DNA from 3 places in the Paenibacillus sp. 276b genome. Region 1 is predicted to be linked to each of the others. Evidence: predicted binding sites of a transcription regulator. Region 1 holds the regulator's gene; each other region holds the start of a gene.

Region 1 (10,431 bases):
CTCTATGCTGTTCCTGTCGATGTCAGTGCACAATTGAAGGATATGTTCTTTGATAAAAAGAAAAGCGTTGTGCTTACATCGGCTACGCTCTCCGTTGACAAGTCATTTCAATTCATGATCGAACAGCTGGGTTTGCAGGAAGCTGCCGACAATAACCGTCTGTTAACGTCGATGCTACCTTCACCGTTCAATTATCGAGAACAAGCGCTGCTTGTCATTCCGCGTGATTTCCCAAGCGTGAAGGGCAGTGTAGGCGATGCACACTTTGTGGATATGCTCGTGCACTCGCTCGCGGAAACGGCTATTGCGACTCGTGGACGCATGATGGTGTTGTTTACCTCCTACCGCATGCTGCGACAGGTCTATGACCCGCTTAAGGAGGCCTTGTCAGGCAACGATATCTCTTTGCTTGGGCAAGGGGTGGACAGCGGCAGCCGTTCCAAGCTTACACGTCGGTTCCAAGATGCTAAAGCAACGGTGCTACTTGGCACAAGCAGCTTTTGGGAAGGCGTGGACATTCCGGGAGAGGCTCTGACCTGCCTTGCAATTGTCAGACTGCCGTTCCAGCCACCGAATCATCCATTAGTGGAAGCGAAGAGCGAGCTTTTGCAGCAGCAGAAGAAAAACCCGTTTATGAAGCTATCCGTGCCACAAGCCGTCATCCGTTTCAAACAGGGATTTGGCAGACTGGTTCGTACAGGCAAAGACAGAGGCATTGTGATTGTATACGATACACGCGTTATTGAAGCGTATTATGGCAAGTACTTTTTATATTCATTACCTGGTCCCAAAATGGAGCACATGCTTACAGAGCAGATGGTTCCACGCATTTCGGAATGGCTCGAGAGACCAACCGAAGAGCAACAATAACAGATACGCTCTGTAGCTTCCATTATTGCAAGGCGCCAGTGATTGGCGGTAAAATTGAGTAATATCATGTATTCGTTTCATGGATATGCGAGTAAAGCGATTAAAGCAATTATCCATTATATAACAAGGAGCATCCTGTTTAATTCAGTAATCATTTTGCATCGTTTTAGACAGGGTGCTCATCTTTTCATCTATCTATCGTGGCCTTGGTAAGGGGGAGCAATGAATGAAATCAGATAAAATTTCGGAAGCCGTGGTGCGTAGATTACCTGTTTACTTGCGTTATTTGAATGAACTGCATCAGCGGGAAGTCAATACGGTTTCTTCACAAGAACTTGGACTGAGGCTGGATTTGAATCCTGCCCAGATTCGTAAAGACTTGGCTTACTTTGGTGACTTTGGTCGTAAAGGGATTGGATATGACGTTTCATATCTCATTGAGAAAATCCGCCATATTTTAAAAATAGACCAGCAGATCAATGTAGCTCTTGTCGGAGCAGGTAATTTGGGACATGCCTTGTCCAATTACAATGCCTATCTCAAAGACAACATGAAGATCGTCGCTGTATTTGATGCCTACGGTCCGAAAATTGGGAGTCAAATCAACAGTTTGACGGTACAACCGATGAATGAATTAACAGATTCGGTCAAAAAAGATAACATTCGTATAGGTATTATCACGGTTCCGGATACGGAAGCCCAAAATGTTGCAGATCAGCTGATTGAGTCAGGAATTGAAGCGATTCTGAACTTTGCGCCAACGATCCTGAAGACCCCGCCGCATATTCGCATTCATCATGCTGATTTTACGACGGATCTACTTAGCCTGGCTTATTACTTGGAGAATGGAAAGGACGACGAGGAAGATGACGACAAATAGATGGGTAATTCACAACGGCAAATTTGCCGTGAGTGAAGGTACGAATTGGAACGTGGTTCAAGGTTTTATGGTTGTTGAGAATGACAAGATTGTGCATATTGGTGAGACATTGCCGGAAGGAGACGAAAGCCTGACAAAGGTGGACGGAAAAGGACTGTTCTTCTTGCCGGGTCTGATCAATACGCATGGTCACGCGGCCATGTCGCTCCTCAGAGGCCATGGAGACGATCTGGCGTTACAAGTATGGTTGCAGGAGAAAATGTGGCCAATGGAAGCCAAAATGACGTCTGAAGACGTATATTGGGGCACATCACTTTCCGTGCTTGAAATGTTGAAGGGTGGAACAACAGCGTTCCTAGATATGTATGATCATATGGATCAGGTTGCGAAAGTGGTGGAACAATCCGGCGTTCGGGCTGCTCTGGCACGTGGGGTAATCGGGCTTTGCTCAGAAGAAGAACAACTGCGCAAGCTCGAAGAGTCCGCAGCATTTGCCCGTCAATGGAATGGACAAGCAGACGGAAGAATTACAACCGTAATCTCTCCGCACGCCCCTTACACTTGCCCTCCGGATTACATAGAGAAGCTGGTACAGGTTGCTCATGATCTGAATCTGCCTTTGCATACGCATATGTCTGAAACGCTTCGCGAAGTGGAACAGAACGTGGCTGATTACGGACTGCGTCCAGTCGCACATCTGGAGAAGCTAGGATTTTTCTCCCGTCCATCTCTGGTTGCACATGCGGTACATCTGAATGATGAAGAGATCGAGATTCTCGCAAAGCATGATGTAGCAGTTTCCCACAATCCAGGCAGTAACCTGAAATTGGCTTCGGGTGTTGCGCGTGTGCCTGATCTGTTGAAAGCAGGCGTGACTGTGTCTCTGGGAACAGACGGACCAGCAAGTAACAATAACCTGGATATGTTTGAAGAGATGAGATTGGCTGCGTTGATTCACAAAGGTGTGTCCGGTGACCCTACTGCAGTGCCGGCAGGGGAAGCGCTTCTGCTTGGAACTTCATATGGTGCTAAATCCATATTCCTGAACAATACAGGCGCTCTGCAAGTTGGCATGAAGGCTGACTTCATCGCGTTGAACATCGAACAGGCCCATTTCTATCCGCATACGGATCTGATTTCCCATACGGTCTACTCGGCATCGGCCAAAGATGTGGAGCATGTGTGGGTGGATGGTAAACAAGTGGTTAAACATGGCGAATGTCTTACGATGGATGAAGAGCGCATTCTGCGTGAGTCTCAGCTGGCATTTGACAGTTTGCTTGCCCGTTAATTACAAGGACAGCATCGTCATAGGGAAAGGAAGTTCGGCTTTTGAAGAAAAAAAAGAAGTGGATATGGATTTCGCTGCTGCTCCTGGTTCTGATTCTGTTTGGACTTCAGCGTTATTATGTCTATGTTACCCAGGATCAGCGCAAGGAAGAGGCGTTGGCCATACAGGCGGCCCAGGAACAGCTGGGGATTACGTCCCACGAAGAGCTGCGTAAGTATGTCTGGGGGCAGAAAGACGGCGGAGACAACATATACTGGACCCTGATCGGCAAAAATAAGGATAACCAGGATGTCATGGTGTGGATCAAGTTTGATGAGAATAACAAACCTGTGACGGGAACCAAAGCAGTACACGGGGAACTGTTAAAGAACGGCATGAATGAGGCTCAGATTCGAAATCGGTTCAGCTCTGAAGTTCCCGGTGGGGAGATCAAACGAATCATGCCAGGCGTTGTGAATGGAATCTATGTATGGCAAGTGTATTATAATGATGATACTCACAACTATTATCGGTTTTACCGCTTCAGCAACGGGGAACAAGTGGACCTGGTCTATACGATTCCGAACAGCTAGAAGTAGCAGACGTACTATCGTCTGAAGAGAATACATTAAAGAACCGGCAGACGGAAACCCGACTGGTCCGGTTCTTTGGCGTACTTTGTTGATCATTTTGGATTTGAATAGTTAAAATTAATAATTTATTCATATTTTCGCCTTAGATATTGTATATACGATGTGATATACTCAAATATGTATTCAAGGATACATCATACACAAATAAATCCTGTTAGGCACATCACAGGACATTACGTACACATATTCATATTCTTGCCTACAAGTTATAGGATGGGCCAAAATTTAGGAGGGGTAACTCACTTGAAGATAAAAGTATTGCCTATTGCTCTGACTGCCGTCATTTCAGCCGTTGTGTTGTTTGGAGGTTGGTTTGTGTATCGTCATGTGGCTGTGCAAAGCCCAATTGAAAAAATGGTTACCCAGTACGATGGAGTCAATGATGTTCAATTAACTATTAACCGCAATGATGTACAGTTGAAACTCGATCTGCAGCCGGATGTTAATCTGGGCAGGTTGGTACAATATATTCACAAAGAAGGACAGACCTTGATTGGCACTCGTTCGTTGAAGCTGGATGTCGTAGATCATTCCAACGAAGCATTAGAGAGCTGGTGGGGAAGCGCGATGTTTACCGTAGCACAAGCGATGGAGAACAAGCAATACACCGAAATTACACCGACCTTGTCTAAAATGGCTACAAATGGGATCAAGGTAAATACAGCCATGGATGACAATAATGTATATGTCAGTCTCAGAGATGGAGATGCCAGTAAGTTTATTATTCTGCCGCGTGTGCCCGGTCAGATAGGAGTGTGGCCTAATGCCTAAATGGACGAAAGAAATTGCCATTGGATTTGTACCCGTATTAATTATCTTTCTCGCTTTTATTGGTGTAAACATGATTCCCATTCTGATCGCTGTAATGCTTGTGGGAGCTCTGCTGCTCATGATGCAAATGCGGGGTGGGATTACGGTGGGGGCAGGTCAGGAACGTAAACGCAAGAAAAAAGGCCCTTCCAAGCTGACTTTTGAAGAAATCGGTGGTCAGGAGAGTGCCAAGCAGGAACTGCGGGAAGCGCTTGATTTTCTCATTCGACATGAAGAAATTCAGAAGTTTGGTATTCGTCCTTTGAAAGGTATACTGCTTACTGGCCCTCCAGGAACAGGTAAAACCTTGATGGCCAAAGCTGCTGCTCATTATACCGACTCTGTTTTTGTAGCTGCTTCAGGCAGTGAGTTTGTTGAGATGTATGTTGGTGTAGGTGCAGGCAGAATACGTGATTTGTTCCGTGATGCAAGAACTCGCGCCGCTAAAGAAAATAAGGAAAATGCCATTATATTTATTGATGAAATTGATGTGATCGGTGGAAAACGCGAAGGTGGACAACAGCGTGAATATGATCAGACGCTGAATCAGCTGTTGACGGAAATGGATGGCATATACTCTTCCGAAACACCACGTATACTCGTGATCGCCGCTACGAACCGAAAAGAAATGCTGGATAGCGCACTGACGCGTCCAGGTCGTTTTGACCGTCATATTCAGGTAGACTTGCCGGATAAGAAAGGCAGAAAACACATACTGGAGCTGCATGCAGTTAATAAACCTCTTTTGGAAGGGGTCAGCCTTGATAAGACAGCAGAAGAATCCTATGGTTTCTCTGGAGCGCAGCTGGAAAGCGTGATGAACGAAGCAGCAATTTATGCAATGAGAGACGGGCTGCTTAACATTGAACAGCGTCATCTGTCCCTTGCGATTGATAAAGTAATGATGGGTGAGAAGACAGACCGCGAATCCAGCGTGGAAGAGAAGAAAAGAGTGGCTATTCATGAGTTGGGACATGCCATCATGGCTGAACTGGTTCGTCCTGGCAGTGTGAGTCAGGTTGCACTTAGCCCTCGTGGACAGGCATTGGGTTATGTACGTCATAACCCGCAACAAGAGCAATTTCTGTACACGAAGCGTTTTCTTGAAGAGCAAATCATGATTGCCCTCGGAGGTGCAGCAGCGGAGGAAATGTATTACGGTGGACGTAGTACAGGATCGCGTAATGACTTTGAACAAGCAACGAATGTAGTACAGACGATGATGGCTTCCGGGCTCACGACGTTGGGTATTGTTAACATGGATATGGTAACTACAGAAGAATTGATGCGGGAGAATAAATTAATCCTGCAAGACCTGATGGAACAGACCAAACGATTGCTTGAAGAACAGCGGACAATTTTCGACAATTCCCTCGACACGTTGCTCAGGGAAGAAGTATTGTCTGGCGATCAATTTCGTTGTCAATTTCGTGACAGCGCCCTTCTACCGGCATAATTTATTTATGTCGGTTATTTTTTTTTACATTTCAGTCGTGCTAAGATATTATTATATGTTGGGTCGAAATTTGTAATTTTCGGCGAACAGGGTACAATAGAGAAATAGAGAACCGAAAGGATGGAGCAGAACCATGTTTTTCAAAAAGATAGGAGTTGTCGGCGGCGGCACGATGGGGCAAGGTATTTCCCAGATGCTTGCAGCCAAAGGACTTGATGTGCTTCTGGTGGAACACACAACGGAGAAGCTGGATCATGCGTATAACATGATTGAGACGAACCTTGATAAACAACTGGAGAAATGGGCCATTACGAAGGCTGAGAAGAAATTGATTCTCTCCCGTATTACCAAAGTTGCTCATCTGGCTGAACTCGGAACTTGCGATATGGTCATTGAGACTATTTCTGAAGATCTGGAAGCGAAAAAAGCGGTATTCAGTCAACTTGACCAAGTTTGCCCAAGCAACGTAATTCTTGCAAGTAATACATCCACGCTGAGTTTGACTGAGCTTGCAAGCTCAACCAAATACCCAGAGCGTGTTATTGGTATGCACTTTATTCACCCGGTTTCCCGGGTTGATCTTGTAGAGATTATTCGTGGTCTGAAAACATCCGATAGCACTTTTGCAGAAACTAGACGTTTTGTGGAAGAAGTAGCGGACAAAAAAGGCGTTATGATCTATGAATCACCTGGATTTGTTACGTCCAGACTGATCTGTCTTCTGATCAACGAAGCGCTGCATGTACTGCAGGAAGGTGTCGCTTCCGCTGAAGATATTGATGACGCTATGCGTATCGGATACAATTTCCAGCACGGACCGCTTGAGATGGCAGACCGTTTCGGATTGGATTCAGTAGAAGCTGCACTCGAAAGAATGTTCCGTGAATTCGGTGAATTGAAATATCGTCCTTCCACAGTTCTGAAGAAAATGGTGCGTGCAGGACACCTGGGTGTTAAAACAGGCGAAGGATTCTTCAAGTACGACAAGGATGGTGACCGGCTGTGAAAGTACTCGTAATTAATGCGGGGAGTTCCTCGCTCAAATATCAATTGTATAACATGACGGATGAATCTGTATTGGCAAAAGGTCTGGTAGAGCGGATCGGCATGGACTCTTCCATTCTGACTCATAAACCAACGGGCCGCGAGGATGTTACGGAAGTTAGCGAAATTCTCGAACATACTACAGCGATTCGTAAAGTTATTGACATCCTGACAGATAAAGAAAACGGTGTGCTTGGTTCCGTTGATGAAATTCAGGCTGTTGGACATCGTGTGGTTCACGGTGGTGAAGCATTTAAGGAATCGACATTGGTTGATGATGCTGCCAAAGCAGAAATCCGCCGTCTGTTCGATCTGGCTCCACTTCATAACCCTGCAGCAATGATGGGTATTCGTGCGGCTGAATCCAATATGCCAGGAGTACCACAGGTAATGGTCTTTGATACGGCTTTCCATCAAACGATGCCGGAAAAAGCATATCTGTATGCCATTCCACGTGTGCTTTACAAAAAGTATAAAGTGCGTCGTTATGGAGCACATGGTACTTCCCATGATTACGTAAGCAAGGCAGCAGCTGAATATCTGGATCGTCCATTGGAAGATCTGAAGATCATCACATGCCATGTTGGTAATGGTGGTAGTGTAACGGCTGTACAAGGCGGCGTATCCGTGGACACGTCTATGGGCATGACTCCACTCGAAGGATTGATGATGGGAACACGTAGTGGTGACCTGGATCCGGCAATTGTACCTTATGTTATGAACAAGGAAGAACTGAGCGTGAGCGAAGTAAACTCCATGTTGAATAAACATAGTGGACTTCTTGCAATCTCCGGCATCAGCAGCGACATGCGTGAAATCACGGAAGGTATGGAAGCTGGCGATGCTAACTCCACGCTTGCATTCGAGATGTACGAATACCGTTTGCGTAAATACATCGGTTCTTATGCAGCAGCAATGAACGGTGTAGACGTGATCGTATTTACGGCTGGTGTAGGTGAAAACTCCGTTGTTCTTCGCCAAAAAGTATGTGAGCAACTCACGTACCTGGGTGTTGAACTGGATGAAGCGCTGAATGCAATTCGCTCTGGAGAGCCACGCCGCATCACAACAGCGAATTCCAAAGTGGACGTTCTCGTAGTTCCTACGAACGAAGAATTGGTGATTGCAAGAGATACACACCGAATCGTATTGAATTCTCTGTAATCTAATTGTAAAGTGAATATAGCATGACAAGGAAGTGCAGGGGACAGGCATATGCCTGCCCGCTGCATTTTCAAATTCAGGATTCCAAGGAGAGATATGGGCATGAGTACGGATTGTGTAATTCGTAATGTGAGTGAGCATGTGGGCGAGACTGTTAAAATCGGCGCCTGGATTAACAACAAACGTTCCAGCGGCAAAATTCAATTTTTGCAACTGCGTGATGGAACCGGATATATTCAAGGGGTAGTGGTTAAGAGTGAAGTTAGCGAAGATATCTGGAATGCTGCGAAGAGCTTGACTCAAGAAAGTTCATTGTATGTAACAGGTATTATCCGTGAAGAACCGCGTAGTGCATCCGGTTATGAGATGACAGTTACTGGCGTGGAAATTATCCATCTGACTGAAAACTATCCAATTACTCCGAAAGAGCATGGGGTAGACTTCCTGATGGATCATCGCCATCTGTGGCTGCGTTCGACAAAACAACGTGCGATTATGGTTATTCGTGCGGAGATCATCCGCGCTGTTCAGCAGTTCTTTGATGGTAACGGATTCACACAGGTTGATCCTCCGATTCTTACACCTTCATCTGCTGAAGGAACGACGAACTTGTTCCACATTAAATACTTTGATGAAGATGCCTATCTGACACAAAGTGGACAGTTGTATATGGAAGCTGCAGCAATGGCGCTGGGCAAAGTATACTCCTTCGGTCCTACGTTCCGTGCTGAAAAATCCAAAACACGTCGTCACCTGATTGAGTTCTGGATGATTGAGCCGGAAATGGCGTTTGTGGATCACGAGGAAAGCCTGCGAGTGCAAGAGAAGTTTATTGCTCACGTGGTTCAAACGGTTCTGAAAAACTGCCGTGCTGAACTGGAGTCCATCGGACGTGATGTATCCAAGCTTGAAAAAATTGTAGCTCCATTCCCGCGCATTACGTATGATGAAGCGATTGAATTCCTGAATGGACAAGGCTTCGATATTCCTTGGGGAGAAGACTTTGGTGCTCCACACGAAACGGCGATTGCCGAGAAATACGAAACACCGGTCTTTATTACCCATTATCCGGCTGGAATCAAGGCATTCTACATGAAACCTGATCCAAATCGTCCTGAAGTGGTCCTCTGTGCAGATATGATCGCACCCGAAGGATACGGAGAGATCATTGGTGGTTCCCAGCGTATTGATGATCCGGAACTGATGCAGCAGCGCTTTGATGAGCATCAATTGTCGGAAGAGGCATATCAGTGGTATCTGGACTTACGTAAATACGGATCGGTTCCTCACTCCGGCTTCGGTTTGGGATTGGAGCGGACGGTAGCATGGATCTGTGGATTGGATCACGTACGTGAAACAATTGCATTCCCACGTATGCTCTATCGTCTGTACCCTTAATGCTTAACCGCGAGTCCATGGAAGAAACCGGCTCCAAAGCTTGGTTGAATGGAGCAGCTTACGGTATGGCATCAGGGACAGCGCAGCTCCCATATGCTTTATTGCGCTATTATCATCAGCTGGGGTTAAGTGACGCAGAGGTACTTCTGCTGATTCAATTGTTTGGATTCCGGCAAGTTGAATTCAATGAGTTCCCAACGCTTGAAGAGCTTGCAACCCGTATGGGTCTTGCTCCTGAAGGCATCGCCAGAATGCTGCAACGTCTTATGAGAGACGGGTACATTCACATTGACGAGCATCGGGATGAAGAGCGTGATATTCAGTATGAACGTTATGATCTGCATGGATTATATGCCAAGCTGGCAGGATGTACAGCAGAGGAGTTGGCCGTTGCTCGTAAGCAGCAGCAGGACAGTAATGCATTACGCCCGGATTCGAACAGTGTTCAAAAAGAAGAGGAAGAACGAAATATGTTCTCTATTTTTGAAAAAGAATTTGGCCGCCCGCTTTCCCCGATGGAATGCGAGACTATATCCAGTTGGCTGGATCAGGATCGCTATCAGGAGGAACTGATTCTCATGGCATTGAAGGAAGCGGTGTTTGCTGGTAAAGTGCATTTCCGCTATATCGACCGAATTCTGCTGGAATGGAGCCGTAACCGCGTGAAGAATGTGCAGGACGCCAAGGCATATACCCAGCGGTTCCGTAACGGTGGACGTTAATACGAATGTTAGATTAGGCAACAATTTCATTCAGAATAAACAAAAACAGGCCAGAAGATATTCTGTGCCTGTTTTTTTAGATTATAGAGATGTTAAGTAAGATACGTTAAGTTCCCGGTGGAACTGACTTTTCAGGCAATGTGTAACCTTTTTATAAAAAAAAA
Region 2 (10,431 bases), on a different contig from region 1:
CAAACGTTGATGAGTGGTTCGAAGCGGTTCAAGGATATCTCCAACCTGATTCCATCGATGAGTGATAAGATGTTGTCAGAACGGATGAAAGATCTGGAAAGCGAAGGAATTCTGATCCGTCATGTCTATCCGGAGACGCCAGTTCGTATTGAATATGAACTGACAGAGAAAGGCAAGGCGCTACAGCCCGTTATGAATCAAATTCAAGACTGGGCAGAGCAGTGGGTTGAGTAGTAACAGCTTCCCCGGCTCAAACTAAGTGAACTGATGGGATAAAGGCTCTTGATTTCCAGTGGAAATCAGGAGTTTTTGTCTTAAGGGTCCTGCACATGTTGTCGCGAGTTGTAGTATAATTGTAAATAAAATGGCCGCAGGCGGCCGGAGCGAGGAGGCCACTTGTCATGAGAGAAGAAAGCTTATCCCGTGAAGTACGCTACGGCAAGCAAGATATTGCAGAACTTGAGAGCGCATCCATCCAGGTACATTTAATCTACAAAAAAGCTGCGGAGCTATTTAAACGAACCTCATATTCCCCGTCGGTTAAGGATGATGTTGCAGGAGAGAAGACTCATTCCACGAATAGCAATGGTCAGGTAATGGCTCCGGCGGTACTGCAAAAATGGATTCAGACAGCAAGAGGCTGGAAATGTATTGGATGTGAACTGAGACAACCCGATTCCATCGGGGTTCAGGCCGAAGCCAACGTTCATGAAGAACGTGTGTATCTGGATGTGGGCGAAGGGCGTTTTGTTAAAGCGGAGATGCTGATTCAGGCGATTGTATGGTCACAATATGAGAAGATCCGCATGCTTGCGCCTTGGCTGGGTGATGACACCTTCTACACTGTACAAGAGCTGGATGTGATTGCCCGTTATATTGTACCTACCTATTTCTCTGAACGGCCGCTGCACGAGCAAGGCAAGGTATCCAAGGTACACCAATCATCGGGTCAGATTCCGCTCTACCAGGAATATGTGGATGCACCTTCGTTCTGTGTACAGGTGGATGGTGGATTACTTGAAGGGCGTTTGCTGACAGGCGTCTATGTGTCGGAGGAACAGTTCTTTGGGCTCAACCCGTATCTGAAGGATGGAGACGGAGGCCGTACCTACATGCAGGCTTGTGTTCAGTAAACATGCTACTTAATAGACCTTAATAATAATTAGGAGCCAAAGGGCCTGCTTGCAGGCTCTTTGTGTTGTACAAACCAGTTATGGACGCTGCTGGATGAAAAGTAACGGCATTGACACTTTTTTTGCATGAATTTTGTGCCATAATAGAGGTTATGGACAACAGGGTGAATGATTTTACGCAGGGTGGTGTTACCTACATGAAGAAGAGAATCCCCGGTTACATAGGTATATGTCTGCTTATTCTGGTTATATTAGCCGGGTGTAGCGAGACACAGCCTTCCGAACAGCCAATCGTCAAAGAGACCGAATCGCAGAATACTATTACTGTGGCAGTGGATGGCAGTACTTTTTTGCCTGACGCAACGAAGTCCATTAAGAGAGATTTTAGTGAAGGTCTGACGCTCAAGAAAGCACTATTGAACAGTGGACTTGTCGATTTTACAGCAGATGGCAAGCGGATCCAATCCGTGGGGGAAGTTTCTCTGGACTCCTCACTTAGCTGGGCGGTCAAACTGAATGGCAAGGATATTGACCCGGAAAATTGGGACATGGAGCTTCATGTCAAAGATGAAGTGATCATATATGTAAAAGCCGCTGACAGTGGGGGAGACGATGTTGTTTACCAAACAACATTACTCAAGGTGAGCGGTGGAAATATTATGCCAAATCTCAATCGTCAATATGCCGGGGTGTATGTTCAGGAATGTACTGTGCGTGATGTATTGAAGTCCAGTGGGATTGTAAGAATGTCGGAGAACAACAAATTCGTTGTTTCCGTTGAAAATGTAATTCCCCGGATGAACCAACGCTGGATGATCATGGTGAATGATAAGGAACTGATGGAAAACGGTTTGGACATGAAATTGAATCCACGTGATGCAGTAAAGCTCGAGTTGACTACTGTATCTTAAGCATAACAAAAGCCCAATCTTCGTTATAGAAGATGGGCTTTTTTCATTTGCGTATCAAAAGTTTTACAAGATGGGAAAAGCGTCAGATTCGGCAAATCTCGTTAGGACATAATTCACAGTGACAGATGCCCTGGAGCATGTGCAGATCCTTGATGACAATCATGCCGTTATCGTATTCAATGGCGTCTTTTTTACGCAAATCGCTTAACATGCGGTTGACACTTTCACGGGTCGCTCCAATCATATTGGACAGATCCGTGTGTGTTATTTTTTTATGAATCATGACATGCTCTCCATGGGGCTCGCCGTAGGAATTGGACAATCGAATCAGCGTGGAGCAGAGTGCGCCCGGTTTGCCATATAACATCAGATCACGGAATTTGGTTTGGGTTAACCGGTGATGGATACCCATCCATTTCATAAAGTCGATCGCAAAGTCACAGTGTTGGCAGATCAGCATTTCCAGGTCTTTATGCTCCAGTACGCCGATCTCACTATCCTCCAGCACTTCCGCCGAAAAGCTGTGTTTCGATCCGAAGAACGGATCAGCCTGCCCAATCATATCACCGGCTTGATACATGTACATAATCAATTCCTTGCCTTCATCCGTGGATTTGGTGATCTGAGCACGGCCTCGTTTCATATAATAAAGTTTGTCAGAGACATCTCCCTCCCAATACAGATGGGTTCCTTCCGGATAGGTTCTGTCCTTCATCGTTACGAGCAGATGGTTGAAATTCGCTTCCGAGAAACAGTTGGTATTTCCGCGTTTTTCCAGTACACTCAGTTGTTCTCTCATAAGTCTATCTCCCCTTTGTGTCCATCGGACGGCCTTCTGCAGCTTGGACTGGCCCCCGTGGTTCGCCGCAAACCGTTGCCGTCCTGATCAGGGTCATCTCTCGGCCGGGAAGGACGGTACAAATTGCGGTGGTTCAATTTTTAAGTTCAGTATATACCTTATCTTGCCGTTTGAGGGGCGTGGAAAGGGGGCAAAAATGGCGAAATTTCAAACATTGTGATTAAATTCACTTTCGAAAGGAGAGGATGAATCTGACAGCCCTATAGTTTAAATAGGAAGTGTAAATGGCTAAGTGAGAGACACTAAAAAACTTAAATTAAATTTGTTATACTTTGTGAAAAAAATCACATAATTAACTCTTTCCCCATGGTACGATGTGAATGTAAAGAAGAGAGACAAACCAATACGAACCTTTAGGAGGATGAGGGAGATGGCTGTAAAGAACGAAGTCGCCCCAGTAAAAGAACCGACAGCAGGTCAGTATATTCAAACGTTAATTGACAAAGCGAATAAAGCACATGCAGCATTCATGTCCATGGATCAGAAACAGATTGACCGCATCGTGCAAGCGATGGCGCTGGCAGGTCTGGACAAACATATGATGCTCGCCAAAATGGCCGTGGAAGAAACAGGTCGGGGTGTGTATGAGGATAAAATCACCAAAAATATATTTGCAACAGAATATGTGTATCATAGCATAAAATATGACAAAACAGTAGGGGTTATCGAAGATAACGAGTACGAAAGCTTCCAGAAAATTGCGGAGCCTGTCGGCATCATCATGGGGATTACCCCGGTAACGAATCCGACATCCACCACGATGTTCAAAGCACTGATTTCCATCAAAACGCGTAACCCAATCATCTTCGGTTTCCACCCATCTGCACAGAACTGTAGCCGGGAAGCCGCCAAAATCCTGCTTGATGCTGCAGTGAAGCATGGTGCTCCAGCGGATTGTATCCAGTGGATTGATGATCCTTCCATGGATCGCACAAACGCACTGATGAATCATAATGATGTGGCGCTCATTCTGGCAACAGGCGGATCAGGTATGGTACGGGCGGCATACAGCTGTGGTAAACCAGCACTGGGCGTAGGGCCAGGGAACGTACCTTGCTTTATTGAGAAAAGCGCAGATATCAATCAAGCAGTAACGGATCTGATTTTGTCCAAATCGTTCGATAACGGCATGATTTGTGCTTCCGAGCAAGCAGTCATCATCGAAGAACCGATCTTCGATCAGGTGAAAAAGAAAATGATCGCGAACGGCTGTTACTTCGTCAACAAGGATGAGGCAGCGAAACTGACCGCAGGTGCGATTAATGCTGAGAAATGTGCGGTGAACCCGGCGATTGTTGGTCAATCTGCAGTCAGCATTGCGCAAATGTGCGGTATCGAGGTCCCTGCTAACACCAAAATTCTCGTAGCCGAGATTGAAGGGGTAGGTACAAAATTCCCGTTGTCGGCTGAAAAACTAAGCCCGGTACTGGCTTGTTACAAAGTGAAAACGGCAGCTGAAGGGATTGAGCGTGCAGCAGAAGTGGTTGCTTTTGGCGGCATGGGTCACTCCTCTGTTATTCATTCGACAAACGAAGAAGTCATTAGCAAATTCGCAGATCGCCTGCAAACCGGACGGATTATCGTGAATTCGCCATCCACACACGGCGCCATCGGTGACATCTATAACACCAACATGCCGTCACTGACATTGGGCTGCGGATCGTATGGACGTAACTCGACTTCTTCCAACGTAACCGCTGTAAACTTAATCAACGTGAAAAGGGTGGCTCGCCGTACCGTGAATATGCAGTGGTTCAAAGTGCCGAACAAAGTCTACTTCGAAAAAGGTGCAACACAGTATCTTGCCAAAATGCCGGACATCACACGCGTAGCCATTATTACGGATGCCATGATGGTCAAACTCGGTTATGTGGAAAAAGTAGAGCACTATCTGCGTCAGCGTCAAATGCCAGTAGCCATTGAAGTGTTCTCTGATGTCGAACCTGATCCATCCACAACAACGGTAGACCGCGGTACGGAAATGATGCGCCGCTTCCAGCCAGACTGCATTATCGCTCTCGGCGGGGGATCACCGATGGATGCTGCCAAAGCGATGTGGCTGTTCTATGAATATCCTGACACGGATTTCAATGATTTGAAGCAAAAATTCATGGATATCCGCAAACGGATCTACAAATATCCACGTCTTGGCGTGAAAGCGAAATTCGTAGCGATCCCGACAACTTCGGGCACAGGTTCGGAAGTAACATCGTTCGCAGTTATTACAGATAAAAATCAAGGCAATACGAAATATCCACTGGCAGACTACGAGTTAACACCAGATGTAGCCATTGTAGACCCGGAATTCGTATACTCTCTGCCTAAAACCGCTGTTGCGGATACAGGTATGGACGTATTGACTCACGCCATTGAAGCATATGTATCCGTCATGGCGAATGATTTCACGGATGGACTCGCGATCAAAGCGATTCAACTGGTATTCCAATACCTCGAGCAATCTGCGCTGCAAGGTGACAAATTGGCTCGTGAGAAAATGCATAACGCTTCGACGATTGCCGGTATGGCTTTTGCCAACGCATTCCTGGGCATTAACCACAGCTTGGCACACAAATGGGGCGGTCAGTACCACACCGCACATGGACGTACCAATGCGATCCTGATGCCGCACGTCATTCGTTACAATGCGAAAAAACCGACGAAGTTTGCATCGTTCCCGAAATATTCGCACTTTGTTGCAGATGAGCGTTATGCCGAAATTGCCCGTATTCTGGGATTGCCTGCACGTACAACAGAAGAAGGGGTTACCAGCCTCATCAATGCGATTCGCAAACTCAACAAAACATTGGGTATTGAAGAATCGTTCCAGGAAATTGGATTCGACGCCAAAGACTTTGAAGCACATGTGGATTATCTGGCAGACCGCGCATTCGAGGACCAATGTACCACAGCTAATCCAAAACTGCCGTTAGTGACTGAACTGGCTGATGTATATCGCAACGCATTCTACGGCAAGTTTGAGTAATAACTAAAGCAACAGCAGGATTCAGGCAGATAGTCAGGGTTCCCCGAAAGGGGAGCCCCGATTGCCGTCTTTCCAGTAAAAAAAGGTAAAACGTAATCTTTGCAGTTGTCTTTTTTAAAAGAGGTTACACGGAATCCGTGATGTTACTTTTTGAACCAGGTATTCATACCATAACGGAGAGGGCAGAAAAAACTGAAGAAGCGAAGCGTTCGCCTTTATCCCCGTATTTTACCCTTTGAAAAATAAAATCAAAAAAATCCGGGGATAACAGCAATCGGAAGTTGTTCTGTCCGCGCAGTGGCTAAGTGTGAATTTGCAGGGTTCACCATGGCACAGCACAGGTGGAGTGAGGATGGTCACAAACTTTGTGATAAAAATCACAGATGATGAAAGAACGAAGACGTATACTGAAAATGTAAGAAAAACATTCATCCGCGGTTCCGGTTCCCAAGTAGAGAGAACATGTTCCGGCTCACATGTGAAATTTATCACATTAATCGCGGTTCTGGGCACAGATGAGACGAGTGAAGCATCCTGTCATGTGTCCGGAAATCCAAATTTGTGGAGGGATTACTATGTCGGTGATCGAAAAAGATGTCAAACAACAAACAGGCTGGAGAAACTTTACCAAAGGAACATGGACGAAATCCGTAGATGTGAATGATTTTCTGGCACGCAACTTATCACCTTACTATGGCGACGAAGCATTTCTTGCAGGTGCAACTCAGAATACGAAAGAGTTATGGGATATCGTATCCGATTTGACCAAAAAAGAGCGCGATAACGGCGGCGTACTTGATGTTGACGTAAACACGCCAGCAACGATTGTTTCTCACCAACCAGGTTATCTGGATAAATCCAAAGAACAGATTGTTGGTGTTCAAACGGATGCTCCATTCAAACGTTCCATTCAGCCATTCGGTGGAATTCGCATGATGATTGATGCTTGTGAAGCTTATGGTTTTGAAATGTCTCAAGGCGTCATAGATATATTTACGAACATCCGTAAAACACATAACCAGGGCGTATTTGATGCTTATACATCTGAAATGCGTGCAGCACGTAAAGCAGGGATTATTACCGGTCTGCCTGATGCTTACGGCCGTGGCCGGATCATCGGTGACTATCGCCGGGTAGCTCTGTACGGCGTGGACTTCCTGATTCGAAATAAAAAAGGTGAGCTGAATGCACTTGAAGTCGATGTGATTGATGAAGATGTCATTCGCCTCCGCGAAGAACTGTCCGAACAGATTCGTGCATTGCAAGAGTTGAAACAACTGGGTGAAATGCATGGTTTCGATATTTCTTTGCCAGCCACAACCGCAAAAGAAGCGTTCCAATGGCTCTACTTCGGTTACCTGGCTGCGATTAAAGAGCAAAATGGTGCGGCGATGTCGCTCGGACGTGTTTCTTCGTTCCTTGATATTTACATTGAACGTGACTTGCAAGAAGGCTTGCTAACTGAAGAACAGGCTCAAGAACTGGTTGACCATTTTGTTATGAAACTGCGGATCGTCAAATTCCTGCGTACGCCGGATTATAATGAATTGTTCAGTGGAGACCCAACATGGGTAACTGAATCCATCGGTGGCATGTCCGTAAATGGAGAAACCCGTGTTACGAAAAGCAGCTTCCGTTTCCTGCACACTTTGAACAACCTTGGTCCTGCACCTGAGCCGAATCTTACTGTACTTTGGTCCACCAAGCTTCCGGAAGCGTTCAAACAATACTGTACGAAAGTATCCATCGAAACGAGCTCCATCCAGTATGAAAATGATGATCTGATGCGTCCGATCTATGGAGAAGATTATGGTATTGCTTGCTGTGTATCTGCGATGAAGATCGGGAAACAAATGCAGTTCTTCGGTGCTCGTGCGAACCTGGCAAAAGCATTGCTGTATGCAATCAACGGCGGTCGTGATGAGAAATCGGGAGCACAAGTTGGACCTGAATATCCGGCGATCACAAGCGAAGTGCTGGAGTACAATGAAGTTATGAAACGTTTCAAACCGATGATGGAATGGCTCGCCAAACTGTATATGAACTCACTCAACGTCATTCACTACATGCATGACAAATACAGCTATGAGCGTATTGAAATGGCCCTGCATGACCGCGACATCGTACGTACGATGGCTTGTGGTATTGCTGGACTCTCGGTTGCAGCAGACTCTCTGAGTGCCATCAAGTATGCGAAAGTCAAACCGATCCGCAACGAACAAGGCATCGCAATTGATTTTGAAATTGAAGGCGACTTCCCTTGTTACGGTAACAATGAAGACAGTGTCGATAGCATCGCAGTTGAACTGGTGGAAAGCTTCATGGGCATGATTCGCAAACACAAAGCGTATCGTAATGCGATCCCAACACAGTCTGTACTGACGATCACATCGAACGTAGTGTACGGCAAGAAAACAGGTACAACACCGGATGGCCGTAAAGCAGGCGAACCGTTTGCACCAGGAGCGAATCCAATGCATGGTCGGGACAAAAAAGGTGCACTGGCATCCCTTGGCTCAGTAGCCAAATTGCCGTACGAACACAGCCTTGACGGGATCTCTAACACATTCTCCATCGTGCCTAAAGCACTCGGAAAAGAGTCAGATACACGTAAATCCAATCTGGTTGCCATGATGGACGGTTATTTTGGTCAAGGGGCACACCATCTGAACGTGAACGTATTTGATCGCCAGCAGTTGATTGACGCGATGGATCACCCGGAAAACTATCCGCAGCTGACAGTACGGGTATCCGGTTACGCGGTTAACTTCATCAAACTGACACGTGAGCAACAACTCGATGTCATTAACCGGACCTTCCACGGTTCGATGTAACTTGGGCTTAACTCAACGGTTCAAAGGAATAGAACCTCTATATTAAAGACGCACAGCGGATGCGATAAAGAAAGGAAGAGGCAGCATGGTTAATGGACATATTCATTCACTCGAAACTTTCGGGACGGTTGACGGCCCAGGCATCCGCTTCGTGCTTTTTATGCAGGGATGTCTGCTCAAATGCCAGTATTGTCACAATCCGGATACATGGGCACTGGATGGTGGCAGGGAAATGAGCGTGGAGGAGGTACTGGCTGAAATCGAGCCATACCTGTCCTACTATCGTAGTTCCGGCGGAGGACTTACGGTATCCGGCGGAGAGCCAACATTACAGGCTCATTTTGTAGCCGAAGTTTTCAAAGAAGCAAAACGCCGCTGGGGATTGCATACTACGCTGGACAGCAACGGTTTCAATGAACCGGATCGAATTCATGATTTGTTAGATAACACGGACCTGGTTTTGTTGGATCTGAAGCACATCAATGATGAGAAACATATCAAGCTGACAGGCAAATCCAACGAGAGAACATTGCGCACCGCACAATGGTTATCGGACAATGGACGAAAAATGTGGATTCGCCACGTGTATGTGCCAGGGATTCACAATGAGGAAGAAGACTTGCTCAATCTGGGGCGGTTTATTGGAACGCTAAATGGAGTCCAGAAGTTCGAAATTCTGCCTTATCATCAGATGGGTATTTACAAATGGCAGGCGCTGGGGAAAGTCTATCCGCTCGATGGAGTTCCTTCTCCAAGTGATGAGGAAGTAGAGCGGGCGTATCGTTTGATTGAACAAGGTCGTACGGAAACAGCGGGCATGACTTGCTCCAATAAGTAACAACAGTTATATACAGATCTTCCAACCAAGCAGTCTTTGCGAACATGTTTCGCAGGGGCTGTTTTTTTGCTGTTATCAATTGTAAATGCAAGATTATTTGTCCAGTGAAGGATTTTATCCCTCCATTGATGAATTGTCATCCTTACGATGTAAGCTACAACTTTTTATAATCAGAGTGTAAAGCCAAATGCTCAATATCTTGAGGGGGGTCATACGAATGAAAAAAGGAATGACATTACTGCTTTCATTATTGCTTATCACATCATGGACATTGGCAGGTTGTTCGAGCTCAACTAACGAACCACAACAGGGAGCAGGCAATACGCCTGCGGAGCCAAGCAAGGAACCGGTTGAGATGCTTCTCCGTCACACTCAGGTGGGTGCCGACAAACAAAAAAGGCTGGCCATTCTGCAGGACGTTGTGGCCAAAGTGGAGAGCGAAGTACCCAACCTGACCTTTACACTGGACGGAGTTGAATCCGATGTAAACCGTAAGGAGAAACTTCGTGGTGAGATGGCAGCAGGCAATCCGCCGGATATCTTCGAATTGTTCGGTAGTCCAGACTCCAAAGTATATGCTAAAGAAGGCATGTTGTTGGATCTCACGCCGATCTTGCAAGAGCTGGGCATTCAGGACCAATTTTCATCGCTTGAACCATTCACCTATGAAGGCAAAGTGTACGGACTGCCTATTGGGGGATCGGGTGAAGGATTCTTCTACAATAAAGAGTATTTTACGCAAAAAGGTTGGAAAGCGCCTTCAACAATGGCTGAGCTGGATAATATGCTCGCTGAGATCAAGGCTGATGGCAAGGTGCCACTTGCTTCTGCTTCCAAAGCAGGCTGGGTTCCACTCATGTTAACGAACCATCT
Region 3 (10,431 bases), 370 kb from region 1:
GTTCTGAACCAACAAAAAAAGCAAGGTGAAAAATGCCCCAAACGCGCATCATCACACTTGCTTGTCGATATACATCATTAAAAAGACGCAAAGTTCCCATAACTAAAAAAGTTCAAAAGAACTCCTCTAGCGGAAAGCTTCTTCATGTATATCAATATCAGATCAGAGTCTATATAGCAAATAATTCGCCTTTACCACTCTTATTGACCGTTTCACAAGTTGATGTGCAGATGCACTGGTTGTAAAGTAACCAACTTATAAAATTTGAGCTTTTAACTCAATCAATAAGGCAACATAAGTTGCCAATCGGCGTTTGACCCGGCTGTCCGTATGGCCTTAACTTCCTTAAGAGAAGTGGTCAAAAATTATCTGCTGGAAAGACCTGATTTATGTTGATATATCTGCTTTCCAAAATCACAGGTCTTACAATATCAGATACATTAAAAAAAATCAAGCGATCTCTAAAAATTTATTTATTCATCATTTTGGAACACACATTTCGCTCTTAGGCATATCTGATTATAATGGCAAATCTTTAAATAGTTACTGCCTAATGTATCCAGCTCTTTCTCAATTTTCAAACTGACATGTCAGCGATAACGATGTGTAACATGGAAGTTGGATTATCCTAAAATAGATTGATTTAGGTAGAATAATCCTTTAGTTTTGTATGTCGAATATAAGTTATTACGCGAAGTTTAGAAAAAAATATAAAGCTCCCAAAAATATTTTCTTTCTACTTGAAATTTTATACATTTTTGATAGATAGATATGATATATTTGGTATGTAATTTAAAGTATATCCCAGAAAAGAGGATCTTATGAAAAAATCTGTTTTGCTATTTGTTGCAATTTTCATGTTTTTGCTTTCCAGCGCTCCATCAGCATCTGCAGCTGGAGACCGCCTCATTTATGACATCATGTATAACAATTCGATTCCACTCGTATCCAACAACGTCAGGTTTTCACTGCAATACAGCGTCTACGGCGACCTACAGCTCTGGGATAACCGCACACACACGATGTTATGGAACACCAAGACCAATGACACGAGAATAAATCATTTCAAGATTGATTATTGGAGTGGAAAACTCGTGCTCCAGGATCCCCAAAACACACCTTACTGGACGTCAGACAACAAGGCATGGTCTACATCGTACTATGGAGCGGACAATCTGCCACCCAACCTCAGGGGTAACGTGCTCATCGTTCAAAACGACGGCAATTTGGTTCTGTACAATACAGAAACACCGAGTGCAGGCTGGTATCCTGTCTGGGCTTCCAATACAGGAGGCCATTAAGGTCTATTGTACTGGAGTACAAGCTGTTTATCGAAGCTTCAATTGACTGATGCTTACCCTCATTTCTTTACGGTAATATAAATACACTCCACACAGTATAAACGTGTGCGAGTGTATTTTTTTGTAATGTGAATGTTTAAACTGCAATGACGCATACTCTTTCATTCGTATCTGTGTGTATCTTACTCTCTTACACTCCAACTTCTCCGATCATTTGCCGCTCAATCTTCTTCATCTCATAAAAATAACCTTCTTGCTCCATTAACTCCGTATAGGAGCCCGCTTCCACTACCCTTCCCTGTTCCATCACCACAATCCGATCCATCTCTTCAAGGCCAGTAAGCCGATGACAGATCAGTAGAAGCGTATCCTCGGCTGCTTGTGCATAGAGATGTTTCATCACACGTTCTTCTGTAACGTAATCCATTGAGGAAGTAGGTTCATCGAGAAGCCATAACCGCCCCTTGCGAAGCATGGCCCGTGCCAGAGCCAGCCTCTGCTTCTCACCGTCCGACAGGTTTTCCCCTTTTTCATAGACTACATCAGTCAATGATGTATTGGGCAGTTGCACTTTTGCTAGCACATCCAATAGTTGCTCGTCCGAATGTTCATCATCATTCAACAGCAGGTTATCCCGGATCGTTCCCCGGAAGAAATGACTTTGCTGCAAGACAACATTGGCCGTTTGCCAAATGCTCGCCTCATCCAGTTCCTTCACCGAAATGTCATTTAAACGGATCTCCCCTGTTGTAGGCGTTCGCAGTTTAAGCAGTAGTTCAATAATCGTTGATTTGCCTGATCCGCTCGGTCCGACAATCGCCGTTTTGGAGCCGGGTAAAATATGCAGCGAAATGTCCTTTAACGCCGGTCTCCACTCCCCTTCATATTGAAACGTAACATTGGAGAGATCAAGCGAAACAGCCTGATTGCCAGATAACGCGCCTTTTGGCTGCGTAGACACAGACTGCCTATCAGAGGTCTGTATGGTTTCCGTCAGTCGCTTGGCTGCGTGTTCGCTATCCTGCTTATACAAAGGTAATGTCGCCATTGCCGCAGCCTCTTCGAAAACGGTTAGTGAGGCCATAACCAGCATTGCAAGAAACACGCCAGCAAGCGCTCCATCCATAATCAGATAAGCACCAAGTGTCAGCACGCCCCAGGAAATAAGGAACGTAACCAAAGCATGCATGGATTGCCCACGCAGTAGGTGTCCGGCAGCCCGTTGCTGCTGGACCGTCAACGCAGCAGAAGCCTGCTGCAGCTGCTGCTCCCGTTGAGCCAGTTGTCCGTACACTTTCAAATCCCGGAACCCATACAATACTTCGGTGACTTCTGTGGAAAGCAGCGCCCGCTGCTCGCGAACGTGTCCATGTATTTTCCGCTGCCCAAGCAAAACCAGTCCTGGTACAACCAACGCCGTTATGAGCATACCTAATACAAACAGCCCCGCAATCCAGAATGAAAAAGCAGAAGTAAACAACACTGTCGCCAAAAAGACCATGACAACAATGATCGGTGGGTAAGCGACGCGCAAAAAATAATGTTGCAGGCTCTCCACATCCCCAACAATGCGGGCTAGCAGGTCTCCACTTCGCTTTTTGTTCAATATACCCGGCGTCAAAGGAATGAGTCGGGCAAAAAAGGATGTACGCAAACGGCTAAGCATGGAGAACGTCGCCCTGTGGGAATACAAGCGCTCTCCGTATCGGCTCGCCGCCCGAAGCAGTCCAAGCAGCTTGACCAGCGAGGTGAGTACAATTAAGGTGTACAGCGGTGGCGCAAAGACCGTTTGCGAAATCAGATATCCGCTCGCCGAGAAGAGGGCCACTCCTGCTATCCCGGCAATAAACCCACCTAGAATGGAAAGGATGATATCCTTGCGCTCCTGAATCATGGCTTTGGACAAAATCGCTAGCTCATTCATGCCAAGCCCCCCTTTCGTTGAACATCAATCATCTCGGCATACTGGGGTAGACGCGCCATAAGCTCTTCATGGCGTCCCTTATCCACTAACACACCATCGTCCATAAACAATATGCGATCGGCATGTTGAATCGTATATAATCGGTGAGCCACTGTAATCATCGTCGCGGTATCTGCCAATGTGGCAATGGAACGTTGCAGTATCTGCTCCGTGCGCAAATCCAGTCCCACCGTAGGCTCATCAAACAATATGATGGAAGGCCGCTTCAAAAAAGCTCTTGCCAAAGCAAGTCGTTGCTTTTCCCCACCAGACAGTCCTCGACCTCCTTCACCAACCAAGGTATCGAAGCCATGCTCCAATTGGGCAGCAACTTCAGCAAGCCCGGCATCCTCTGCCGCCTGCTCAATTTCAGTCCTGGACACGTTCCGGCCCGCACCAATCGCAATGTTCTCAGCAAATGTACCTGCAAAAATATACGGATGCTGTGTAATGTAGCTCACATGTTCGAACCATCCAGCCTCATCATATTCGGATAGGGGTTGTCCATTTACCAGTACCTCTCCTGATTCTGGCTTCAGCAAACCCGCAATGAGATGTAGCAACGTCGTTTTTCCTGAGCCGCTTTTGCCGACAATGGCAATGTGTTCTCCCGGATCAAGCTGTGCTCGACCAGTCTCAAGGTCGAATGATTCGGGCGCATAATGAAATCGGAGATGGTTCAATATAATGGACGGCGGCATCGAACCGTCATTGGAACGGTGCATTTGTAATATCCCTATCCCGTTTTCCCTTTCAATCCGCTCCATGTTAACGACCTCGTCAATTCCATCGGATGTACCTAATCCTTCTTTGCTATCTGCCGATTTGTTCTCCCCAGCTGTTTCCTCAAGCATCTGCTCTACCTTACGAACCGCTCCCATACTTGTTCGCCCGCTGTGAAAAGCTGTTCCCGTATTTTTCAACAGACTGTAGAACTCGGGAACGAGCAGCAGCACGAGAAACGCAGTGTGGAACGACATCGATTTGAATACAAGCAGCTGGATTGCTAGTTCAAGAGCGACGATACCGATGCTTAGCATTACAATCGATTCCAGCATGAACGTATTGGTAAACGCAATCCGCAAAATGCCCATCGTGGCATCGCGGTACCCCAGGCTGGTGCGTTCAATCTCCTGCTGCTGACGGTGAGCCCGTCCAAATATTTTCAACGAAACCAGCCCTTGAAGAGAGTCCAGGAACGTACCGGAAAACTCGGCCAGCTGCGCATATTTCTCCTCTGATTTGTTCTTCGTCTTCAGTCCCACCAAAATCATGAACAAGGGGATAAACGGGGCCGTAAACAGCATAATGAAGCCTGAATTGGCATGCTGCATAAACGTTACCACCAAAATCAGAATCGGAATGATGGCAGCCTCCATCATGCGTGGCATATACAGACTGAAATAACTGTCAGCCTCATCCACAGCATCCAGAGCAACACTGACCTTACCGCCTGTTTGTCCACGAAGGGTTGATGGCATCGACGCAAGGGTCAAATGTTGCAGCACGGCTGCCCGCATATTCGTCTTGGCACTGGAAGCCATATGCAAACCAACTTTTCCGTTCCCATAAGACAGACCTGTACGTACGACCATGACAGCCAGGAGTATCCCCAGCAGCATGACGACCGACGAAAGGGAGGCCTTGTCCACGAAAATCCGTTGTACTGCTTCAGCAAGCAGCGCAGCCTGACTTACAATCGCTGCACCCAGCGCAAGTGAAATGACTGCAAGGAGCACGAGTCGTTTTCGCTGCCCAGACATTTGTTGAGAGATCAGGCTTGTTTTCCTCTTCATGTAAGCTCTCCTCCTTTCTATGAACCTGTGAGATTACTACCTTACATCGCATAATGGATTCAATTTATTTTTTTCCCTTTACATAATCCGCATCAAACAGAAACAGTTTGAAAACCAGAATCAAGGAAGGAATCAACATACACATGCCACCGATAAAGACAACAACTAGTGCGAAGCCCATCGCTGGTGAGGTTACACTGTTTTGAATTGTAATGAACGGATCAAGGATATAAGGATATTGACCAATTCCGTAAGCGAAAAAGGCACAGAAAAATTGCAGCATGATACATATAAACGCTAATCCGTAGCGGCGTCCGTTATAGATCAGCCACATCGCAATCATGAAGAATGCAACGGAAAGTGCAAGCAGCCACCATAAATCCATCATATTTTGAAAATGTCGCTCATTGTGCTGTCCCAAATAAATAAATGCAGTCAGTGCGATGATAATCGTCGGTGTGCTCCAGAACAGGGCATAGGTCCGTACCAGCTTCAATGCAGAGTGATCCTCTGCCCGCGATGCATAAAAGGCTAGAAATGAGCTGCTAATGAACAATACGGACACAATCGCCAGTCCAACAATGCTCCATGATAACGGATTGGTAAACAACGTCCAGTAATCCAGCGAAACCGTCGAACCCTGCTTCACGATAAAACCACCTTCAGACAGCGTTAGCGCCACTGATAGCGAAGCTGGAATCAGCAATCCCGAAGCTCCATATAGAAAAAGATACACGATGTTATTTTTGGAACCATAGTTCTCAAAAGCATAAAACGACCCACGAATGGCGAGCAAAATGACGGCAATACTCCCCGGTACGAGCAGTGCTGATCCGTAATAATACGCCGTGTCCGGAAAGAATCCGACAATGCCAATATAGAAAAAGACAAAAAATACATTGGTAATCTCCCATACCGGTGATAAATAACGGGAGATCAGACGATTAATCAGGTGATCCTGTTTCGTCAAGCGTGCATAAAAGGCAAAGAAACCCGCCCCGAAATCAATGGAGGCAACAATTAAATAGCCATACAAGAACAGCCAGAGTACCGAAATGCCAATCAGTTCGTAACTCATGCAAGCTCACCCTTTTCTGTAGACGGATTGCGCTTCTCCTTCATCCATTTCTCCATCTCGACTTCTGCCGGATTATTGTTGAATAAACGTCTTAGTACGAGAACACACATCACTCCCAGAACGATGTAGAGAAGCAGGAAGAAGAAAAAGATCATTCTTATGTTGGGTGATGAAGTGGCAGCTTCCTCCACACGCATATATCCCCGAATAATCCACGGCTGTCGTCCCAGTTCAGCATAGAACCATCCCAGCTCAACCCCGAGAAAAGCCATCGGTGCGCCTAGCGCTATGATCCCAAGCAGCCACTTATTCAGCTCATTGCGCTTTTTCCAGAATACAAACAGGAAATACAGAACTGAAATAGCCAGCAGCGTAAATCCGATTCCGGCCATTAAATCAAACAGGTAGTGAACGAGCAGCGGCGGCCATTCGTCCTCCGGGAACTCCTCCAGTCCGGTAACCTCTGCATTAAAGTCACTAAAGGCCAGGAAGCTGAGCAGTTTCGGCAGGTGAAGAGCTCCTATAATTTCATGCTCTGCATTCAGCCATCCCAATAAAATCAAATCTGCGCCGCTTTCTGTCTCAAAATGCCATTCTGCCGCTGCAAGTTTCTCCGGCTGATGCTCGGCCAAAAACTTGGCGGACACATCTCCCGCTAACGTGTTCAGTAAGCCGAACAGCAGAACCACCGCCATCATGAGATTCAAGGCTTTTTTGTGGTATGCAGATGTCCCTTTTCTCAGAAGCGAGAAGGCTGCAATTCCGGCTAACAGGGCAGCTCCTGTCAAATATGCTGAGCTTAATACATGAAACACCTTGGAAAACGTCGCCGTATTCAGCATCGCCTCCACTGGGTTAACCGCTGTGAATTGGCCTGCTTCCATGACAAAGCCTCCAGGCTGGTTCATGAAGCCGTTCACCGTCGTAATAAACACAGCCGACATGCCTGCTCCCGTGACGATTGGAATCGTCAGCAGCCAGTGAATGTATGGATTTTTGAATCGATCCCACGTATACAAATAAATGCCCAGAAAGATCGCTTCAAAAAAGAACGCAAACACTTCCATGAATAGTGGGAGTGCAATGACATTGCCTGCCAGTTTCATAAAATTCGGCCACACCAGGGCCAGTTGCAGTGAAATCGCTGTACCGGTCACCACACCAACCGCCACAGAAATGACAAACCCTCTTGACCACCTCTTCGCCATCAGTGTGTAATGGGGGTCCTTCTTGCGAATCCCCATGAATTCTGCAATTGCGATCATTAGAGGTATACCGACGCCAAGTGTCGCAAAAATAGCGTGGAAGCCCAGCGTCATACCTGTCACCAGCTTGCTCCACATCACCGTATCGATTGCCATTGTTTACTGCCTCCTTTCAAACTCTGTTCGATTTTCGTACTGATTTGAATCTTTTAATTATTAGGTCAGTCAGCCCTTGGACTGCGTTCTTTATCAGGTTGATAGAAGCCCCACTAGACTGGTTCAGAGTTTATCTACAAACCGTTCCTCCATCGTTGTATGTACAAAGAGAATTTTTTCACAAAGTAAGTGACGAAGGAGCTTTACCACACCATTATTGTGCATTGCTACACATAGTTATTGGACTGAGCATGGGTTGGCGAGCTGTGTTTTACCTGATACTGAAGGGCCAAAGTACTTAACAGGACCTAATAGTTAAAATTATTATATCTTTGTGAATTAGCAATTCAATCACTGACACGTCTTCGTCCCTAAATGTTCAAGAAAGGATCAACTCTTTCTGACAACTCGGTGAAAAGCATAAAAAGCACCCAAAGGGGCTATTGATTCATTAGGCACAACCGTGGTATTGCGATTTTCAATTCTACTATGCTTGCAAGATGTTCGGGAAAAATAAAACAAAAGAAGCCGCTCGTATAGTGAGCGACTTCTCGACTTTTTTTGTTCATAAGTCTGCAAAGCTTCAATTCCGTTGCTGTACGGTCTCCTCCAGCCATTGCTGCAAAGGAATATCCTTAGTCAACTCACCGAGCAAAATGTGACTGAATATACCTTCCTGATCTATGATCATGGTCGCTGGCAACCCGGTGATACGATACAGACCGGAGACCTTTCCGGTCACATCAATGATAACAGGGAAATCGAATTGCTGTTTCTCCATAAATTCACGAATGGTGCCCTTCGCTTCCCCCACGTTGACAAACAGAGCCTCTACATCGTTTTGATACGTCTGAGCAATCTGCTTAATCATTGGCATTTCCCTCACACAGGGCGTACACCATGAAGCCCAGAAGTTAATCATGACGACTTTGCCCCGATAATCGGAGAGCTTCACCTGTTCTCCGTCTGAATTAACCGCAGTGAATTCAGGAGCAGTTGCACCGGCTTCAATGGCACCGGTTATTTTGGGCTCGGATGATGAAGTCCCCTGGTAAATTGCCCACACAGCGATCAGTAAAGCAGCCATTCCAATCAGGATAGTAAGCAAACTTCTCATTTTCGCACTCATTTTTTTACTCTTTTTTTCCAATAAATTCACCTTCATTTTAAGCCAAGACTATGATGAAATGCAGCATGAAGCGACCCGAACTGTTGACGAAAGTCCTCAGTAGAGCCATCTCCCACATTACGTCCTTGGTTCATAAAAACAATGTGATCGGCAACATCATCTGCGATCTCAAGCTGGTGGGTGGAGAACACGACCATATGCCCTTCCTCCTTGATCTGTTTTATCAGATTTGCAAACTCCTGCATCCAGAAGGGGTCCAGTCCATTCGTCGGCTCATCCATGATCAGCAGCGGAGGCTTGGACAGCAGAGCCTGGGCAAATAACACACGCTGCCGCATACCTTTGGAAAAGGTCGTGACCCGTTTCTTTTTTTGATCGGCCAAGCCTACCATGGTTAGCACTTCCGTTACTCGCGCTTTAGGCACTTTCCTTAACGCCGCCCAGAACTGGAGCGCCTCCTCTGCCGTCAAACCCTGGTTGAAATGATAATCATCCGGCATATATCCGATCTGTTCCGAATATCGCTTTCGTTCTTTGGACCAGCGCATATTGTTTACAATGATTTCACCCGAGGTAGGTTGAAGAATACCTGCAAGCATACGCAGAACGGTGCTTTTTCCGGCCCCATTTCCGCCGCATAAGGCAAGCACATGACCGGAAGAAACGCGAAAGGATATATCTTCAACAATCTGTTGTTTTTTTATGGATTTACACAGTCCAACAATCTCTGTTTCCACGTTATCCATGGGAACGTCCCCTTTCCCATATCCCGTATACTGCCACGATAGAACATGTAATCCACAGCAGACATATCCCCATAAAGATCCAGCTCCCGCTCGATGGATGTACCCAATCTACCCACTGATAATATTCAGGTCCCAGTATCGAGCCCCCGCCAAGTTTGATCACCACAAACAAACGTACCAACTCAGCCGGATTGATGAAGGTTAGAACGGTGAGTAAGGGTTTTACCCACTGATACGGCATGAGTCCCAGCACGGAAATTAGAAGCGTGGGCCACCCGATCACAGCAAAAAACCAAACGGATACCGATATCGTTAACGCTTGCCAGCGATTTTTGGATAACGAACCGATGAACAGTGCAATAGTCAGAAATAGCAACACCAGTCCGCAGGAGAATACCAGAAACAAAAGATATGTCTTAACATCTAAAGGGCTACCCACCCATCCGCTAAGAAGTCCCATCAGGCCATATCCGAATGTAACTATCGTCATTAATACAACCGACAGCCCCAGATATTTGCCAACAATAAAAGACATCGTGCCGATGGGGTAAGTGGACAACAGCTGCCAGCTGCCCTCTTCCTTTTCAGAAGTCAACGAGAACGAGCCCAGAAAGAGGGTCATCAGCGGCAACAGATAAAGAATAAGATTTAACATGGAACCTGTAGTGCCAGAGTATCCTGCTACAAAATTCTGAGAATTGATGATTAACAAACTCAGACTAAACACGCAGAAAAGAATCAAAAATGAATATGCCCAAGGGTTGCGAAATCCCATTTTCATTTCTCGTCGGACGACTTGTACCATATCTCCCATCATGCATCACCATTTTCATTGGTCATTACTTGTGGCCTGATTCTTCCGTTGATTCGCTTTCTCCATGTGTTTCTTCATGCACGCCTTCACCCATTCCCTCCTCGGAATGCCCATGCTCCCCCATCATATCCATCGTCTCTGTGTTTTGTTTCCAGTCGTGGGAGGCGAGGTCTTCAGCGGTCATAATGGTTCCCACACCCTGCTCGGCAACAAAAGCTTCGGCAGATGGTTTATCCTTAAAAT

Evidence for each region. The regulator Rex, encoded in region 1, represses fermentation and respiration genes when NADH is low (regulators of the CRP and FNR family bind a similar motif). The targets are predictions, from matches to a motif close to TTGTGAAATATTTCACAA.
Region 2: the regulator Rex is predicted to act here: its motif matches at 6,363-6,380, upstream of pflB (formate C-acetyltransferase).
Region 3: the regulator Rex is predicted to act here: its motif matches at 7,666-7,683, upstream of BLV50_RS08775 (cytochrome ubiquinol oxidase subunit I).

The regions. Positions count from the first base shown of each region.
Region 1 covers NZ_FNRR01000001.1:2,450,536-2,460,966, reverse strand. Annotated here, with positions in the region: gene dinG (ATP-dependent DNA helicase DinG) at 1-870, shown strand, start outside; gene BLV50_RS10485 (redox-sensing transcriptional repressor Rex) at 1,097-1,750, shown strand; gene BLV50_RS10480 (amidohydrolase) at 1,737-3,041, shown strand; gene BLV50_RS10475 (cell wall elongation regulator TseB-like domain-containing protein) at 3,083-3,613, shown strand; gene BLV50_RS10470 (hypothetical protein) at 3,917-4,444, shown strand; gene BLV50_RS10465 (AAA family ATPase) at 4,437-5,939, shown strand; gene BLV50_RS10460 (3-hydroxyacyl-CoA dehydrogenase family protein) at 6,073-6,945, shown strand; gene BLV50_RS10455 (acetate/propionate family kinase) at 6,942-8,147, shown strand; gene asnS (asparagine--tRNA ligase) at 8,250-9,545, shown strand; gene BLV50_RS10445 (DnaD domain-containing protein) at 9,545-10,267, shown strand; gene BLV50_RS10440 (RNA polymerase sigma factor) at 10,431-10,431, shown strand, end outside.
Region 2 covers NZ_FNRR01000007.1:120,731-131,161, reverse strand. Annotated here, with positions in the region: gene BLV50_RS26140 (winged helix-turn-helix transcriptional regulator) at 1-234, shown strand, start outside; gene BLV50_RS26135 (hypothetical protein) at 402-1,133, shown strand; gene BLV50_RS26130 (hypothetical protein) at 1,331-2,044, shown strand; gene BLV50_RS26125 (Crp/Fnr family transcriptional regulator) at 2,127-2,843, opposite strand; gene adhE (bifunctional acetaldehyde-CoA/alcohol dehydrogenase) at 3,274-5,886, shown strand; gene pflB (formate C-acetyltransferase) at 6,462-8,720, shown strand; gene pflA (pyruvate formate-lyase-activating protein) at 8,806-9,558, shown strand; gene BLV50_RS26105 (extracellular solute-binding protein) at 9,776-10,431, shown strand, end outside.
Region 3 covers NZ_FNRR01000001.1:2,079,849-2,090,279, forward strand. Annotated here, with positions in the region: gene BLV50_RS08755 (immunoglobulin domain-containing protein) at 822-1,301, shown strand; gene cydC (thiol reductant ABC exporter subunit CydC) at 1,492-3,225, opposite strand; gene cydD (thiol reductant ABC exporter subunit CydD) at 3,222-5,060, opposite strand; gene BLV50_RS08770 (cytochrome d ubiquinol oxidase subunit II) at 5,125-6,138, opposite strand; gene BLV50_RS08775 (cytochrome ubiquinol oxidase subunit I) at 6,135-7,499, opposite strand; gene BLV50_RS08780 (TlpA family protein disulfide reductase) at 8,083-8,628, opposite strand; gene ccmA (heme ABC exporter ATP-binding protein CcmA) at 8,661-9,374, opposite strand; gene BLV50_RS08790 (ABC transporter permease) at 9,367-10,188, opposite strand; gene BLV50_RS08795 (nitrous oxide reductase accessory protein NosL) at 10,214-10,431, opposite strand, start outside.